Regions from separate parts of the Halobacillus sp. Marseille-Q1614 genome, predicted to be linked through region 1. Evidence: a T-box and tRNA genes for the amino acid it is inferred to sense, from the RefSeq annotation. Region 1 holds a T-box; the other holds one or more tRNA genes.
What was found. A T-box is a leader RNA that pairs with one kind of tRNA and senses whether it is charged. The one in region 1 lies ahead of argS (arginine--tRNA ligase), so its partner is inferred to be a tRNA-Arg.
Positions count from the first base shown of each region.

Region 2: it encodes a tRNA-Arg, which carries the amino acid that the T-box ahead of argS (arginine--tRNA ligase) is inferred to sense. The anticodon was not compared.

Region 1 covers NZ_CADDWH010000001.1:2,323,478-2,331,831, forward strand. Annotated here, with positions in the region: gene HUS26_RS11770 (thioredoxin family protein) at 1-314, opposite strand, end outside; gene HUS26_RS11775 (hypothetical protein) at 408-935, shown strand; T-box leader at 1,064-1,284, shown strand; gene argS (arginine--tRNA ligase) at 1,432-3,108, shown strand; gene HUS26_RS11785 (uridine kinase) at 3,124-3,663, shown strand; gene HUS26_RS11790 (MFS transporter) at 3,746-4,435, shown strand; gene HUS26_RS11795 (hypothetical protein) at 4,472-4,708, shown strand; gene HUS26_RS11800 (ribonuclease H-like YkuK family protein) at 5,189-5,710, shown strand; gene eutH (ethanolamine utilization protein EutH) at 5,724-6,797, opposite strand; gene HUS26_RS11810 (GNAT family N-acetyltransferase) at 6,874-7,383, shown strand; gene sppA (signal peptide peptidase SppA) at 7,463-8,354, shown strand, end outside.
Region 2 covers NZ_CADDWH010000001.1:528,158-536,511, reverse strand. Annotated here, with positions in the region: gene gap (type I glyceraldehyde-3-phosphate dehydrogenase) at 1-197, opposite strand, end outside; gene HUS26_RS02565 (sugar-binding transcriptional regulator) at 234-1,262, opposite strand; gene HUS26_RS02560 (glutaredoxin family protein) at 1,415-1,648, opposite strand; gene HUS26_RS02555 (hypothetical protein) at 1,741-1,968, opposite strand; tRNA gene HUS26_RS02550 (tRNA-Arg) at 2,205-2,280, opposite strand; gene clpP (ATP-dependent Clp endopeptidase proteolytic subunit ClpP) at 2,496-3,083, shown strand; gene HUS26_RS02540 (HPr family phosphocarrier protein) at 3,196-3,450, opposite strand; gene whiA (DNA-binding protein WhiA) at 3,583-4,539, opposite strand; gene yvcK (YvcK family protein) at 4,558-5,511, opposite strand; gene rapZ (RNase adapter RapZ) at 5,515-6,399, opposite strand; gene HUS26_RS02520 (8-oxo-dGTP diphosphatase) at 6,420-6,893, opposite strand; gene trxB (thioredoxin-disulfide reductase) at 7,314-8,264, opposite strand; gene HUS26_RS02510 (lipopolysaccharide assembly protein LapB) at 8,345-8,354, opposite strand, start outside.

The sequences.
Region 1 (8,354 bases):
AAATGCCTATATTTTGTGAGCTGATGGTGAAGATCTCCCATCGGAACAAACCGTGCCATTCTAGTCAGCTCTTTCCCTTCTGAAAATAATATAACGACTGGAACGGTGAAAACCTCAAATTCTCCCGCAATTTCTTTTACTTCCTGTGCATCTGCATGGACGGCATTAATCTGCGGGAACTCTTTCATCATTTCTTCTACCTGCGGAAGCAGTGAATGGCAAACTGTACAGCCTGGCTGCGATATATAAAGTAAAGTGAGCGGACTTTTTTGAAGCTTCGTGCGAACCTCTTCTATAGTATGGACTGGTTCCATTTTCATCACCTCTCTTCAATTCTATCAATTGTTGCTTCTTTCTACCCGCAAAATGTCTCATTCCTCTATAATAAAACGAAGAGGTGAAATGTAATGAATGTGTTTAGCGTCTTCCTTATTTCCTTTTTACTATTACTCGTGCTGCTCCTCTTACTGGATTCAGCCAAAAACGGAATTACACCGACTCCTTCTACCCGAAAAGAGCGAGATGCCACTCTATTACTTGCGGAATCCCTCGCTCCTCAAACGATTGCTGACTTAGGGGCGGGCTTTGGGACAATGGCTTTTTCATTTGCCGGCCGCTTCCCTGATTCCACAGTGACCGCTTATGAAACCGCATGGGTCCCCTGGTGTTTTTTACATCTTAGAAAGCTGTTTCAGCCGCGGTGTAATTTAATTATAAAGCGTCGTAACTTTATGGATGAAGATCTCAGGCAATATGACCTGATTTTTACCTATTTATACCCGAAAGCGATGGACCTTCTTGAGGACAAGCTGGATCCTCGTACCTCTCATGTATTGTCGAACACCTTTGCTCTATCAAGATGGAAGCCTTCTTTAATATGGCCGGTTGAATCTAAAGTTTCTTACAGTTCCATTTATTTATATAGAAGAAAATAGTCCTGTTTCAGAATGAGGGTTAGCCCAATCCATAAATAACCTCCTCGCTCGTATAGTGCCACCTCCTTTAAATTTCTATTCTCCTGTTGCTTTAATTACAGCTCTCAGCTATAATCACTCTTAATATCTTACATTCGTTGAGAAAGAGAGTAGCTCATTGAAGCCGCTTAAAGCGAGTCAGGGATGGTGGGAGCCTGAGAAGCGAAAGATGAGTGAACCGGACTTTCGAGAAGCCTTTTTGAATACTTTTAGTAGGAAAGGCCGGGGATGAACCCCGTTACCAATGTTGAGCGGCTATTTTACTATAGCTATAAGAGTGGCACCGCGAGTATACACCCTCGTCTCTTTTTCCAAGAGACGGGGGTTTTTTTAGGTTCTGTTAATGGAAGGGAATTTAACGGCACATCGACTGTTATCACCCTTCGGAGGGAGGCTTAAAAGTTCTTCCTTTAAAAAGGAGCAGACGCCTATACTTATTTATAAGGAGGAAAGTAGAATGGAAAAACATATTCTTGCCTTACAATTGTCCCATCTCCTAGGTGAGGAATTTTCGCGTGAATGGGTCTATTCTCAAATTGAAATACCCAAGCAGGATAAACTCGGCGACCTCGCATTCCCTTGCTTTAAGCTTGCTGCTAAATTTCGCAAATCCCCAAATGAGATTGCAGCAGAGCTGGCTCCTAAGTTAAAACATGATATCTTCGCTGACGCGGAGCCCATAAAAGGGTATATTAATATCTTTCTTGATCAGAATTTTATCGCTGCCCATACTCTTAAACAAGTTCTCTCTGGACACTATGGAAAACATGATTTTGGCACTGGGAAAACCATTGCAATTGACTTATCCGCACCTAATATTGCGAAGCCTTTTTCTATGGGTCATTTACGTTCAACAATCATCGGGAATTCCCTGGCCCAGATTGCGGAACACTGCGGTTATAAGACAGTAAAGATCAACTATATCGGTGACTATGGCACTCAATTCGGCAAGTTGTTAGCTGCTTATCAACGCTGGGGTGATGAAAAAACAGTTCGTCAAAATCCAATAGCTGAGCTGAATAAAATTTATGTAAAATTTCACGAAGAAGCAGCAAAAACCCCTTCCCTGGAGGACGAAGGCCGTCAATGGTTTAAAAAGCTTGAGCAAAATGAACCGGAAGCTCTTAAATTGTGGAAGTGGTTTAAAGACGCTTCTCTTGAAGAGTTTAATAAAGTTTACCAACTGCTTGGAATCAAATTCGATCTTACCCGTGGGGAAGCTTATTATAATGATAAAATGGAGGCAGTCGTTCAGCTTTTAAAGGAGCGAAGTCTTTTAGAAGAATCGGACGGAGCGCAAGTCGTACATTTGGATGAAGAGAGCCTCCCTCCCTGCCTTATTAAAAAAAGCGACGAAACAACGACCTATGCCACGCGCGACCTGACAGCTGCAATTGATCGCTATCAAAGCTATTCTTTTTCCGAAGCGCTCTATGTAGTCGGTCATGAACAGTCGCTTCACTTTCATCAAGTGATGCAAGTGTTAAAGAAGCTCCAGTTCCCATGGGCAGACAATATGAAGCATATTTCATTTGGAATGATGCTTCAAGAAGGAAAAAAAATGTCTACACGCCGAGGAAAAACTGTGCTTTTAGAAAAAGTGTTGGAAGAAGCTGTTCATCTGGCGAAGAAAAATATAGAAGAAAAGAACCCCACACTCACGCATAAAGATAAAGTGGCTCAACAAGTCGGTGTCAGTGCTGTGATTTTTCATGATTTAAAGCATGACCGTCAGAACGATGTAGAATTCTCGTTAAAAGACATGCTTACCTTTGAAGGTCATACGGCACCTTACCTTCAATATTCCTGCGTACGTGCAAATTCACTTTTATCAAAAGGAGGCTTTAACCTGCAGGAAGCTTCTCCTTCTCTTTTGGACGAGAATGCATGGCTTCTTATTAAACAGCTGCGTGCCTACCCGGATGTCGTCAAAACAGCCTGGAAAGAATATGACCCAAGCAAGATAGCTAAATACTTGTTAGATCTGGCGAAATCTTTCAATCAGTACTATACAGTCACAAAAATATTACAGGAAGATCAATTACATGCTCGATTAACACTCGTCTATAGCTTTTCTCAAATATTAAAAGAGGGGCTTTCATTACTGGGAATAGAAACTCCAGAAGCCATGTAAATAGGAGATGACGTGATGACAGAATTACCTGGCTTTAATAAGAACCTGACTCTCGTTGGAATAGATGGCTGCGGCGGCGCAGGAAAAAGTACTCTGGCTGAAGGAATTTCTCAAAGATACTCCAAATCAGCCATTGTTCATATGGATGACTTTTATCTTCCTTCCTCAGAAAGGAAGATAATTCGCGATATCGGAGGAAACTTTGATTATCAGCGTCTGATTGATCAAGTCATCACCCCGCTTTTAAAAGGAACAAAGTGCCGCTACCAGCGTTACGACTGGGAGCTGAACGACCTGGCTGAGTGGCATACCATCGAGCCTGAAGGAATGGTCATTATTGAGGGCTGTTACAGCACAAGAGACGAAATGCGAGAATTCTATGATTATACGATCTGGGTGGAGACACCAGAAGACTTGAGATTAAAGCGCGGCCTTCAAAGAGACGGAGACTCCGGACTTTCGTTCTGGAAGGAATGGATGGCGGAAGAAGATCTTTATATGGAGAAACAGCAGCCTCACAAAAAGGTTGATCAGATTGTTAAAGGATTTTCATAATTTTTCTAAGTAAAAACCTCCTGTACTTGAGTTCTTTCCTATATAATGTCTATTGGGGAAACTTACAAAAAGGAGATTATACATGGAAGGAAATACGAACGATGATCCGCTCCTTGACGTACGCGTCTTTAAATATCCAATGTACTCTATCGCACTGGTTATGTTTATTATCGTCATGATGTCCATGTTTTCATCAGAAATTATACTTCCGATGTTTATGCAGGGTCCGCTTGAATTAACACCGGCGGCTGCCGGCCTGGTACTTCTGCCCGGCGCGCTTCTAAACGGCTTACTATCTCCCATAATGGGAAAGCTATTCGACAATTTCGGCCCCCGAAAGCTCATTATTCCGGCGGCGGCTGTTCTAACAGCTACGATGTTTTCCTTAAGCCGTGTCAGCGGGGAAACCCCTGTTTACGTGATCATTATCAGCTACATTCTGCTGATGATCTCTGTTTCAGCTATTATGATGCCGGCTCAGACGAATGGACTCAACCAGCTGCCTAAACGCCTGTATCCACACGGGACAGCGATCATGAATACATTACAACCTGTTGCCGGCGCGATCGGTGTATCTGTTTTTATCAGTATTTTAACGTCCAAACAACAAAGTGTACTGCAGTCGATGGAGAATCCAGCGTCTCTATCCTCAATGAATCAGGCCACGACCGCTGGTGTCGAACTTGTTTATTTTGTAGCCTTCTCCATTGCAGCCCTAGGATTTATTCTGTCCTTGTTCGTTAAAAGGGCAAAGCCTATCGACTTACAGTAATCTTAGTACCTTTAACTATGAAAGGGGAGCTATCAGATGTATCCTGTCTATTATGTAGCCGCTATTATGCTCTGCCTGATTGCCCTAATTGGAACAATTAAAGTAGCAAAAGATATGACAGCCAAGGAAAAAGAAGAAAATACAGGAGAAGCAGAATTAAACAGTCTTAAGGAGGAAAAGACCGGGGCCGATGCAAGTATACGAAGGTTAACGATTATCTATGCAATTACTTTTGTAATCACAATCTTATTAGTTTGGATATTTATATTCTAGAGCAATTTAATAAACTCCATGAGGTAGGATTCCATAGCCATAAAAGGGGGCAAATGGGATCGGGAACCACCTCGCTTTCCTTCCCATTACGAGGTAAAGGTGAATGGAATCCTGCTCATGCGAGAAAGGGAATCAGCTGATCTTTCACTAGGTCACTTACACCTTTAAGAGCTTAAACCCCGGGAAGAGAGCAAATAAAACGAGAGAGAAAACGTATCAGGCGAAGGGAAACGGTGAGAATCCTATGGGAGAAAAGGACAGGGTGAGATCCCTAAAAGGCGAAACCTTAAGGAAGCTCACCGTACGCCCATGGAAAGCGATCCGTTTCCCGGAGCCCTTTGCTGTATCTAAGCCGGTCGTCTAAAAAGTATGAGGTTTCTCTACAAGCTGAATGACGGCATATGCCGTCAATTTTTATTTAATACACGTACATAATAAAAAGTGAATACGATAATAAAAAAAGTGGAGAGAGGCGTAATCATGGATTCCATTTCCTTTCAAAATATAAGTCATCCCCACATGACTTTTGAAGAGGTATTCACTAATATTATCTTTTTTATGAAGGAAGACCCCATTGGAAATTACAGATTAATGCTGGGAACTGATTCTCAAGTCCATTATGACCACACCTTATTCATTACAGGCATCGTTATTCACCGAGTTGGTAAAGGAGCGTGGGCGTGTATTCGTAAAGTGAAAATCCCCCGCTGTATGGACACCCTTCATGAAAGAATTTCTTATGAAACAACTTTGACCGAAGAAGTTGCTTCTTTATTTACGAAAGAGAAAATTGATCAAATGATTGATATTATCCTCCCTCATATTTATAAAGATGCGACTTTTACGATGGAAGGACATATTGATATTGGAGCTGGTGAAAGAAATCGCACCCGTGCATACGTAAACGAAATGATTGCAAGAATTGAATCACTAGGATTTGAACCTAAAATAAAACCGGACTCCATTGCTGCAAGCTGTTATGCCAATAAATACACAAAATAGTAATTAAACTTTTCTAATCTGAAGTCGTGTACAAGGCGATAATAACGGCAAGGATACCTGCTGTCAGCTTACCCGCCATTACAGCAGCCATTACTTCTTTTTCAATCCCTGCCACAAACCCGATATGACTTCCAAAGGCAAATGCCCCGCTGACTGCAAAGGCTGAATTCACAACTTTCCCTTTAGAATTCATTTCTTTTAATACAGCAAACATAGGAAGGTGGTGGGCTAATGAAGCGATTAATCCTGTCACAGCTATCGAGTTGATGCCTATCTGTTTTCCTGCTTTTTCCCACAGTTTTTTTCCTGCCTGATTAATAAAAGCAACAAGTGGATAAGCCCCCGCTAAAGTAATTGTTATGCTCCCTACGATTTGAATTCCCTCATTTATTGGAGCCAGGCCCGGAATAACAGCAGCTCCAGTTAATGTCTGGACAATAATAGCGATCAGGCCGGCAATGATCACCCACTCTATCCCTTTTCCAAACAGCGAGAACATACGAGTCGTAATTCTCGTAAATTTCCATATTCCAAGTCCTATAAATAATGCTAGAAAGACTGTAGGCACTAAGTTTTTAATCATCCATAGAATTTCGTACCCCGCTAAAGCCCCTCCCGCCAAACATCCAAAGGGGATCGTGATGATGCCTATTAATATCCCACGTGCGAAATAAGGCTGGTCGCTTTTTTCAATAATCGTCAGGGCGACCGGAATTGTAAATACGATCGTCGGCCCCATCATAGTTCCAAGAAACGCCCAGGAAAAGACAGCCCCCTGCTTTGTTTCCGCTAACGACTCAGCTAATGGATATGCCCCCATATCAATGGCTAAGATCATAGACGCAAACATGGCCGGATCAGCCCCGATCCGGTTATACAATGGAACGACCCAGGGAGCAAGCTGCTCAGAAATAACAGGAGCCAGTGAAATAATCCCCACCATTGCCAACGCCAAAGGCCCCATCATCATAAAAGCTTCATGGAACTTATCACCAAGTCCAAAACGATTATGTAAAAAGGCATAGTCCACCGCACCCGCTGCCATGAAGATGGTAATGATAATTAATATCGCGTCATTCAGCCACATGCCTTCTCCCCCTTTTTTCTTCTCTGTTGTTTCTTTTTATTGTAAATTAAGAGTAACAGAAAAGGAGGAATAATCTGTGCTTCGATTAGAAAACTTTACAGAAAAAGATGAACAGCAGTTGATAGCCTGGATCTCTGACCCAAGACTCCTTGTGCAATGGGCGGGCTCGTCTTTTACCTTCCCTCTAACGTCCGAACAGCTTGAGATTTATAGACAAAAAGCTAACTGTCAAATTTATAAAGCGGTGGAAGGCGGACTTACAGTAGGCCACGCAGCTTTAAAAAATATTGATCACATAAACCGCTCCGCACGTGTCGGCCATATTTTTATAAGTAGTGAAGAACGAGGTAAAGGGTTGGGATTAAAAATGTTGGAAGCTCTGCTTGAGGTTTCCTTTAATGAACTGCAATTACATAAAGTCAGCCTTGGCGTATTTGATTTTAACGAGCCGGCCGTACATACATATAAAAAAGCCGGCTTTCAAATCGACGGCTGCCTGCTCGATCACAAACTGGTGGATCATGAATTCTGGAATTTATGGGAGATGAGCATCCTGGAAAGTGAATGGAATGTAAACGATTCGTGAACACCCACTTTTTTATATATTATTTGGTATTTTTTTGCTACGATTAGGTTTCAGAGATTTTATGAAAGGAAAGGTGAATATGAAGAAAAAGCGGCTGATAGCCATAGGAATTGCAGCAGGGTTATTACTTATCGGCGTTCTTACTCAAAGCATTGGATTTTTAATGTCTGATACATTTAATGAATCCCGAAACATGTTTACTGAGGATGAAGGTCCCAAAGAGAAAGTAGTAGAGAATGGATCAAATTCAAACCGAATTGCCCACCTTACCGTAGATGGAACGATTATCTCAGGCGAGGGGTCCAACCCATTTTCAGGCGAAGGATATAACCACGAGCAGTTCATGAAACAGCTCGAAGCTATTAAAAATGACAGTACCGTAAAAGGAGTTCTGCTCTACGTTAACTCTCCAGGCGGAGGGGTATTTGAAAGCGCAGAAATCCACGACAAGCTTCAGGAAATTAAAGAACAGGATAAGAAATTGTATGTTTCAATGGGCGGCATGGCCGCATCAGGAGGATATTACATATCAGCACCCGCTGATCAAATTTTTGCATCTGAAGAAACTTTCACAGGATCACTAGGTGTCATTATGCAAAGCATTAACTATCAAGAGCTTGCTAATGAATACGGTGTAAAATTCAATACGATTAAGAGCGGCCAATTCAAGGACATCATGAGCCCTACAAAAGAGATGACAGAAGAAGACCGCGAAATCCTTCAAACCCTAGTCGATGAGTCTTACCAAGGGTTCGTCAACGTAATCAGCGAAGGACGGGGAATGTCCGAAGATAAAGTGAGAGAACTGGCAGATGGCCGTATTTATTCAGGACAGCAAGCTGCGGACAACGGCCTGATTGATCAGATCGGGTTTGAAGAAGATGCGTTGAATTCCTTAAAAGAAGAAATCGGCGGTAACCCAGAAATTTTCGAATACACCAACACTGACAGCTTCCTTGGGATTCCGCTTA
Region 2 (8,354 bases), 1.8 Mb from region 1:
ACAAGGTTGTCACCATTTACAGTAACTTCATCTTCAAGAGTACCATGTACTGTGTCGTATTGCAGTAAGTGAGCAAGCATGTTAGCGTCAGTTAAATCGTTAACTGCTACTACTTCTACATCATCGTTTTTTAGTGAAGCGCGAAATACGTTACGCCCAATACGTCCAAAACCGTTAATTCCTACTTTTACAGTCATTCAAAATTCCTCCTTAAATTGTATAAACAAATTTATTTAAAGGGAAGTATCCCTTAAAAGCTCCTGTGCTGCTCCTTCGTCGGTGATCAAAACATTGCTTTGACCGGGTTGAAAATAGGAAGCAATAGCTTTCGCCTTCGAGCGTCCACCTGCAACGGCGATAACATGTTCTGCAAACTTTAAATCTTCCAGCTGGAGACCTACTGTCCGGACTTTATGAACAACTTCTCCTTTACGGTTAAAGTAATAACCAAAGGCTTCTCCAACTGCTTGGCTTTCCTTAATTATCTCCATCTGCTGAGGTGACGTCTTACGCCTCTCTGCCATCGTAATCGCATCTCCTACACCATGCACAACGATTGAAGCATTTCGGATCATATGCAAAATTTCTTTTATAGAAGGTTCTTCTATAATGGTTTGATAAGAGCCTTCGCTTAGCGGATCCGGCACGTAGAGGAGTCGATAATCCCCTCTTGCTTTCTTCGCCATCTCGGCGCAGATAGTGTTAGCCTGATTCTCCACCCGCTCGCCTAAACCACCGCGAGCCGGCACGAACATGCAATGATCTGCATTTTCAAGCGGGGTCATCATTTCAGCGACAGCTGCCATGGTTGTCCCGCCAGTTATAGCAATTGTATCTCTTGGATTCAGGGTACTTCGCATGTAATCCACACAAGCCCGTCCCATCTCATGCTTAACCCAGTCGAGCTCATCGCTGTCACCAGGCACCACCACTACATAGTCTAACTTTAATGTATCCTTTAATTGTTTTTCTAAAACCTTTATCCCCGTAACGTCCTTGATGAAATCAGCTAATTGCTCCAATATATTCTGTCCTTCATAAGTCAGGTGCATGCCTCTTGAAGTAATCGCAACAGCTCCGATTTTGTTAAGAAACTCTACCTCACTTCGGACCGTCCGCTCTGCAAGCTCGACATTGTCAGACAGCGTCCGCCTGCCAACCGGCTGCATAAGGTGAATGTAATGGAGCAGCTGGTAGCGTCGCTGCATAATTTCAAGTACGTCTGGGAACAATCTCTTTTGCAGGTCAATTAAAGCTCTCATGGACAAGCTCCTTTTTTCATAAGAAATACGATTCTGGGTTGAAATTGTCCCAGGTCGTCATATTCTGTCCCACCAGGAGCAAAAAAATATTCTTTTCACCTTACATATTAACAGTGAGTCATAAGGTGCGCAAGCTATAAAATTAAGTCCCGCTAATGTAAACGCTCTCTTAGTGTGAAAAGATCGATTGATCGATAATCCATTTCTTCTCCGTTCAAGTCAAGGACAGGTATTTCAAGTAAGTATTTCTCTTCTAATAGTTTATTACCCTCAATATCCACTTCTGTAACATGAATCTCGAATTCTTCTTGTAAAATTTCCAAAAGGCCTTTTACTTCGTTACAAAGTCCGCAGCCTTGTTTAAGATAAAGCACAGCCTCGTTCATTTCATGTCCACCTTTATCGTGTCATCACTATGTATTATAACTCACTTTGCACCCACTTAAAATGATATATTAAAAACACAATAAGGACACGTTTATGAAACGTGCCCCCTTTGATCGTAATACCCGTAATCTATTTTATTTTTTTTCGTGTTCAAGAACTGTGATAACTCTTCTTCGCCAGTAAGTCTTTCCGGTGAACGCTTCATAGACTCCATGTTAAAAGACAGCGTTCTCTGGTGAAGCATGTCAAATACATGTATCCTGCGGTCATCTGGAATCTGTTCAGTTGAGATGATTTTAAATCGAAGAATGTTTGTCATAAAAACTCCTTTTCTGGTATAAGCGAGCAGCAGTTTCTACAACTTATATAATCTACTATAACACAAAAGCTTTCGATTTAAAACTACATAAATATAATGTTATCACCATTTACGGCCAATACAGAGAGTGTATTACTTTTGTATAACGTTTGTATAAATGAACTAATATTATATAAATATAGTAATTAATAGGTAAAAAAAGAAGCTCCAGATGTTTCTGAAACTTCCTGAAACAGCGCGCCCGAGAGGATTCGAACCCCCGACTGACGTAGAACCGGAATCTACCGCTCTATCCAACTGAGCTACGGGCGCATATCAAAGCGCAGAATCTATTATATCTATTTGTATAAAGAAAAGCAAGGCTTTATAAAAATCTTCAACATTATATTTGTACGTTTATTCACCCATATTTAGGGAAAGATGGTAGAAGGAAATAGTCGAACGTTTTTGTTTGACCTTTTCTGACCATAATTGTATGATAAAAATACATTCCAACATAAAGGCAATGAAAAAAGGAGGAATCACTAATGAACTTAGTGCCAACAGTTATTGAACAAACGAACAGAGGAGAGCGGGCTTACGATATTTACTCCCGCCTGTTAAAAGACCGTATCATTATGTTAGGCAGCCCGATTGACGATAACATTTCAAACTCCGTCGTAGCTCAGCTTTTATTCCTTGCAGCAGACGATCCGGATAAGGATATCTCCCTATACATCAACTCTCCAGGTGGATCCATCACAGCTGGAATGGCTATTTATGATACTATGCAGTTTATTAAACCAGATGTTTCTACAATTTGTACTGGTATGGCCGCTTCTATGGGTGCTTTCCTATTAAACGCGGGTACAAAGGGAAAACGTTATGCTCTCCCTAACAGTGAAGTCATGATTCACCAGCCGCTGGGCGGCACTCAGGGACAGGCAGCGGATATCGAAATCCACGCCCGCCGCATTATTAAAATGCGCGAGAAGCTGAACCAGATCCTATCTGAAAGAACAGGACAGCCAATTGAAGTAATCGAGCGCGATACCGACCGTGATAACTTCATGTCAGCTCATGAGGCAGTGGAATACGGTTTAATCGACAAAGTAATGGAAAAAACAAACGAATAATAAACAATAACCCGCTGGAGATTCCAGCGGGTTTTTCATTGGCTAACCGTTCTCATATGTACCGTATGAGAACGTTCCCTTATTGTTTCTGCTCATAGATTCACATAAACCTCTATGGCTTCTTGACAAATTTAGTTAACTCATCAATCGCTGTCTGTTCATCATTACCATCAGCGATTAAGGTAACTTCTTCGCCGTGTCCAATTGCTAAGCTCATTAAGCCCATAATGCTCTTGGCATTGATTCTCTTGTTGTCTTTTTCGATAAAGACATCTGCATTAAACCGATTGGCAAGCTGGACGAATTGAGCTGCCGGCCTGGCTTGCAGCCCGGTGTTTAAGTCAATCGTCAGTAATTGTTCTTTCATCTATTCTACTCCTTTCATTACGGTTCCACAATATTAAAGTAAGCGCATTCATAGCCTTTAAATAAAGAACGCCTCTCTAAATGAGAGCGTTCTTTATAAGAATCATTATAGCACGAATCTCAGCTTGTGGCATTATTTTTGACTACTTTCTTCAATTTCTCCCCGCCGGACTTTATCCGCAAATTCATCGATTTTTCTTAATCTGTGGTTAATGCCGGATTTGCTAATCGGTGCTCCCGTTACGAGCTCTCCTAGTTCTTTTAAAGAAACTTCCTGATTTTCATAGCGCAGCATAGCAATCTCGCGAAGTTTTTCAGGAAGTGCATCTAATCCAACCGTTTTCTTAATAAACTTAATGTTCTCTACCTGACGAAAAGCAGCACCGATCGTTTTATTAAGGTTTGCTGTCTCACAATTAACCAGACGGTTTACGGAGTTTCTCATATCCCGTACTATCCGCACATCTTCGAATTTAAACAGTGCCTGGTGAGCTCCGATATTACTAATCAGCTCTGTTATCTTATCGGCTTCTTTTAAATAGGTAATGTAGCCTTTTTTACGATCGAGCGTACGCGCATGCAGACCAAAGCTGTTCATCAGTTTACAAAGTGCTTCATTATGCTCTTGGTCCGATGAGTAGATCTCCAAGTGATAGGAGGACGTTTCCGGGTTATTAACAGAACCTCCTGCTAAAAAAGCTCCACGCAGATATGCGCGTTTACAGCAGGTCGTTTTCAAATATTTTTCTGGAATGTTGGGGTTAATTGACAATGGCCCCTTTAGTATTTCTAAGTCTTCCAGCACTTTCTTAGCGTTATCCTTCATTCGAACGATATATACATTATTTTTCTTAAGACGCATCTTTTTTCGAACAAGAAGTTCTACCGGATATGGATATAGTCTCTTCATAAGCGTATAGATTCTTCTTGCGATAGCTGCATTCTCTGTCTGAACATCTAATAAATATGATTGATTAGACAAAGAGAACGTTCCATTCATTCGAACTAGTGCTGCGAGTTCAGATTCTTTACAGCAATCTTCTGCGTCAACGTTCGTCAGTTCTTTTTTTATTTCTGAAGCAAATGACATCACCGTCCACCCCCTTAACTAAAGCATTGAGTATAGTAAATGAGCCAGCTTGTTCGTATCGTGTCTAATCGTTGACTTTCTGTTATCCAATATATCTTCTTCTACTATCTCAAGTCCCATTTTCTTAATACGGTCGATATCATAAACAACAGGCTCTGCATTTTCTTCTGCATAGATCTTCTTAACTTGTGGTGCTATTGGTTTATTATGCACAATTATCGAATGAATACTTCCCTTACCGACGTGGTCATGAAGCGCCTGAACATGATCGGCTGCTGTATAGCCTGAAGTCTCCCCATATTGAGTCATCACATTACAGACATATGTTACTTTAGCCTTCGTCTGCTGAAGGGCTTCACGAATTTCGGGAACGATGATGTTCGGCATAATACTGGTATATAAGCTTCCTGGTGCAATGACGATCAAATCAGCTTCTTTAATAGCATTCATGGCTTCCGGCAATGGCTGTACAGGCGTAGGACTGACAAATACTCGTTTGATCCTTTTGTTTTGCTTAGGAATATTAGATTCACCAGAAACTATCGACCCATCTTCCATTTCTGCATGGAGATTCATGGAATGATTGGCCGTTGGATAGATATTTCCTCGGACATTCAGCACCCTGGAAATTTCTTTGATTCCTCTGTAAAAGTCGCCTGTCATTGAGGTCATAGCCGCCAGCAGGAGATTTCCCATCGAATGTCCGGAAAGGCCATTCCCGTTTGTGAAGCGGTGCTGGAATAAATCGAGCAGCATTGGTTCTGCATCTGAAAGCGCGGCTAACACATTTCGAATATCACCGGGTGCCGGAATTTCAAGCTCAGTACGAAGTCTTCCTGAGCTCCCTCCATCGTCGGCTACTGTAACGATAGCCGACAGCTCGATAGGAAAATATTTTAAACCTCTTAACAAAACAGGCATACCTGTTCCTCCGCCGATAACGACCACACGAGGTTTTGTCGAACGATTCATGAATTACAGTCCCTTTCTTTTGTCAATGTCTCGGTGAGTTACATGGGTAGTAAAATCCGTAGAGAAATAGCCGGCAAGATGTTCAGCTATTGCTACTGATCTATGCTGTCCTCCTGTACACCCGATAGCTACGACGAGCTGACTTTTTCCTTCTCTTCGATATTGAGGAAGGATAAACTGCAGCAGGTCTTTCAGCTTTTCTAAAAACTTCTGCGTATCGGACCATTTAAACACGTACGAAGCTACTTCTGCATTCAAACCGGTTAAAGGCCGCATTTGTTCTACATAATGAGGGTTTGGCAGAAAACGTACATCAAACACTAAATCAGCATCTATTGGAACTCCGTACTTAAAGCCAAACGATACCATCTGCACGGAAAAAACGTGCTGTTCTTTCTCTTTGAACTGACCGATGATACGGTCTCTAAGCTCGCGGGGCTTAAGTGTCGTTGTATGGATAATTGTCTGGGCACGACCTCTTAATTCATCCAGCAGTTTGCGTTCCTGGCGAATTCCTTCCAAAGGAAGCCCCTCTTGCGCAAGAGGGTGGGATCTTCTCGTTTCTTTATATCTTGATACTAGTGACTGATCCTCCGCATCTAGGAAGAGAATATGAGCCTGAAGCCAATCTTCTTTCCCCACTTGATCAAGCGCTTCAAATAAAGCATCAAAAAATTCGCGGCCCCGTAAATCCATTACGAGCGCGACATTAGAAATATTGTTTGCCGAATCCTTCATTAGCTCTAAAAACTTCGGCAGTAAAGCCGGCGGTAAATTATCTACACAAAAATACCCAAGGTCTTCAAAACTTTGTATCGCTACTGTTTTTCCTGCACCAGACATTCCAGTTATGATTACTAGTTGTGTTTGTTGATCTTTTTCTGCCATTTGCCTATTCGCTCCCTCATTTACTTCGGTCGAGATGGATCCATATCTTGATCAATCAGCCTGAAATCTGTGGTATATACAAAAGTTCCGTATAACTGATCTTCACTATTAAGGATATGCTTAAATATGTGACGGTCGCCCTCAGCCATCGGCTTCTCCAGAACCTTATCTACATCCACCCATTCAAGTTCACCCTCTTCACTAAATTCAAGCAATTCCCCTTCATACTTAGTGGCCTGGAAGGTAAACATCATCCATTCCTGAGCGGTCTTCTGGTTTTCTTCTTCTTTCATAATAAAAGTAAAAGAACCTTTAAGTTCAGGTTCCTGAATGTGCAAGCCCGTTTCTTCGCGGAATTCACGAATGACCGAATCTTTAATATTCTCTCCCGCTTCCATCTTTCCGCCTGGCACTACATACCATCCTCTTCTGGGCTTTTTCAGCATTAAAATCTGATTGTTAACTCTTAATATACAATTTGCTACACGCTGCATCTTTTCTCACCTCATTTGTCTATCCCGAGGACATCTTTGTCTATTATACAATGAATACGTAAATGGCTACAATGTTATGACCAATATAATTTATGCACAAAAAAAGTGCACAGGTGAAGTCCACCTGTGCCGAATTAGAGATCTATCTATTAAAAGGGGGTCAATTAATCATAATAAGTGTAACCCAAAAATGTGTCGTACGTGTTACAAAAGAGTTAAGATGGGGTTACTTTTTTAGTTGGCTCTGTTGAAAGTTAATATTCATGGAAAAAGGGGAACCTGCTCACTTTCCGCGGTCGAACGGTCAAGTCTCCTCTCTCATGGCCTCTCTGCGGGGTCGCATACCGCCCTTTTTTAAGCAGGAGTCTCGCAGAACCCCTTACTTTTTCTAGATTATTAACAAGCTGTTCAACAGGCCTTTTAATTAATTACCTTTAACTCTTCCAACAGGTTCTCAATATAATGCTGTGAAGACTGAGCGGCGATGCTTCCGTCCCCAGTTGCCGTTACGATTTGACGAAGTTCCTTTTCACGAATATCTCCGGCCGCGAAGATGCCAGGTACTTTCGTCTCCATACGTTCATCTGTTTCAATATAACCTTGGTCATTTGTAATACCAAGAGTTTTAAACGGTCCGCTGAGAGGATTCATTCCAATATAAATAAACGTCCCGTCTGTTTTAAATTCGTATTCTTCACCTGATTTATTGTTGTGAAGAGTTACACTTCCTACTTTTCCGTTCTCCTCGTTAATGGACTTTACTTCTGTGTTCCAGATAAAGTCAATCTTTTTATTATCGAAGGCACGGTCCTGAAGGATCTTCTGGGCACGCAGCTCATCCCGGCGGTGAACGATGGTCACCTTGCTGGCGAAGCGTGTTAGATACACTCCTTCTTCTACGGCAGAGTCGCCGCCTCCCACAACTACGAGCTCTTTATCGCGGAAGAATGCTCCATCACATACGGCACAATATGAAACTCCGCGTCCGCCAAGTTCCTTCTCGCCGGGTACTCCCAATTCTTTATATTGGGCACCAGTTGTGATGATCACACTTCTTGCCTTGTATTCTTTTGTACCGGCAATTACCGTTTTATATTCTTTACCATCTTTAATTTCTTTAATGTCTCCATACGCATATTCGGCACCGAATTTCTTTGCGTGTTCGAACATTTTATTTGAAAGGTCAGGCCCCAGAATACTTTCAAAGCCTGGATAGTTTTCTACGTCCTCTGTATTCGCCATCTGCCCTCCTGGAATCCCCCGTTCAATCATAAGAGTATCCAGGTTTGCGCGGGACGTATACACGGCAGCTGTCATACCAGCTGGACCTGCACCTGCAATAATGACATCATAAATACGATCCTCTGTCATTTGGTCATCACTCCTTATTTCCTCTTGCTGTTACCTGTAATTATCATAATAAATCGTTGAAAAGACGTCCATCAATGTGCTTATTGATAA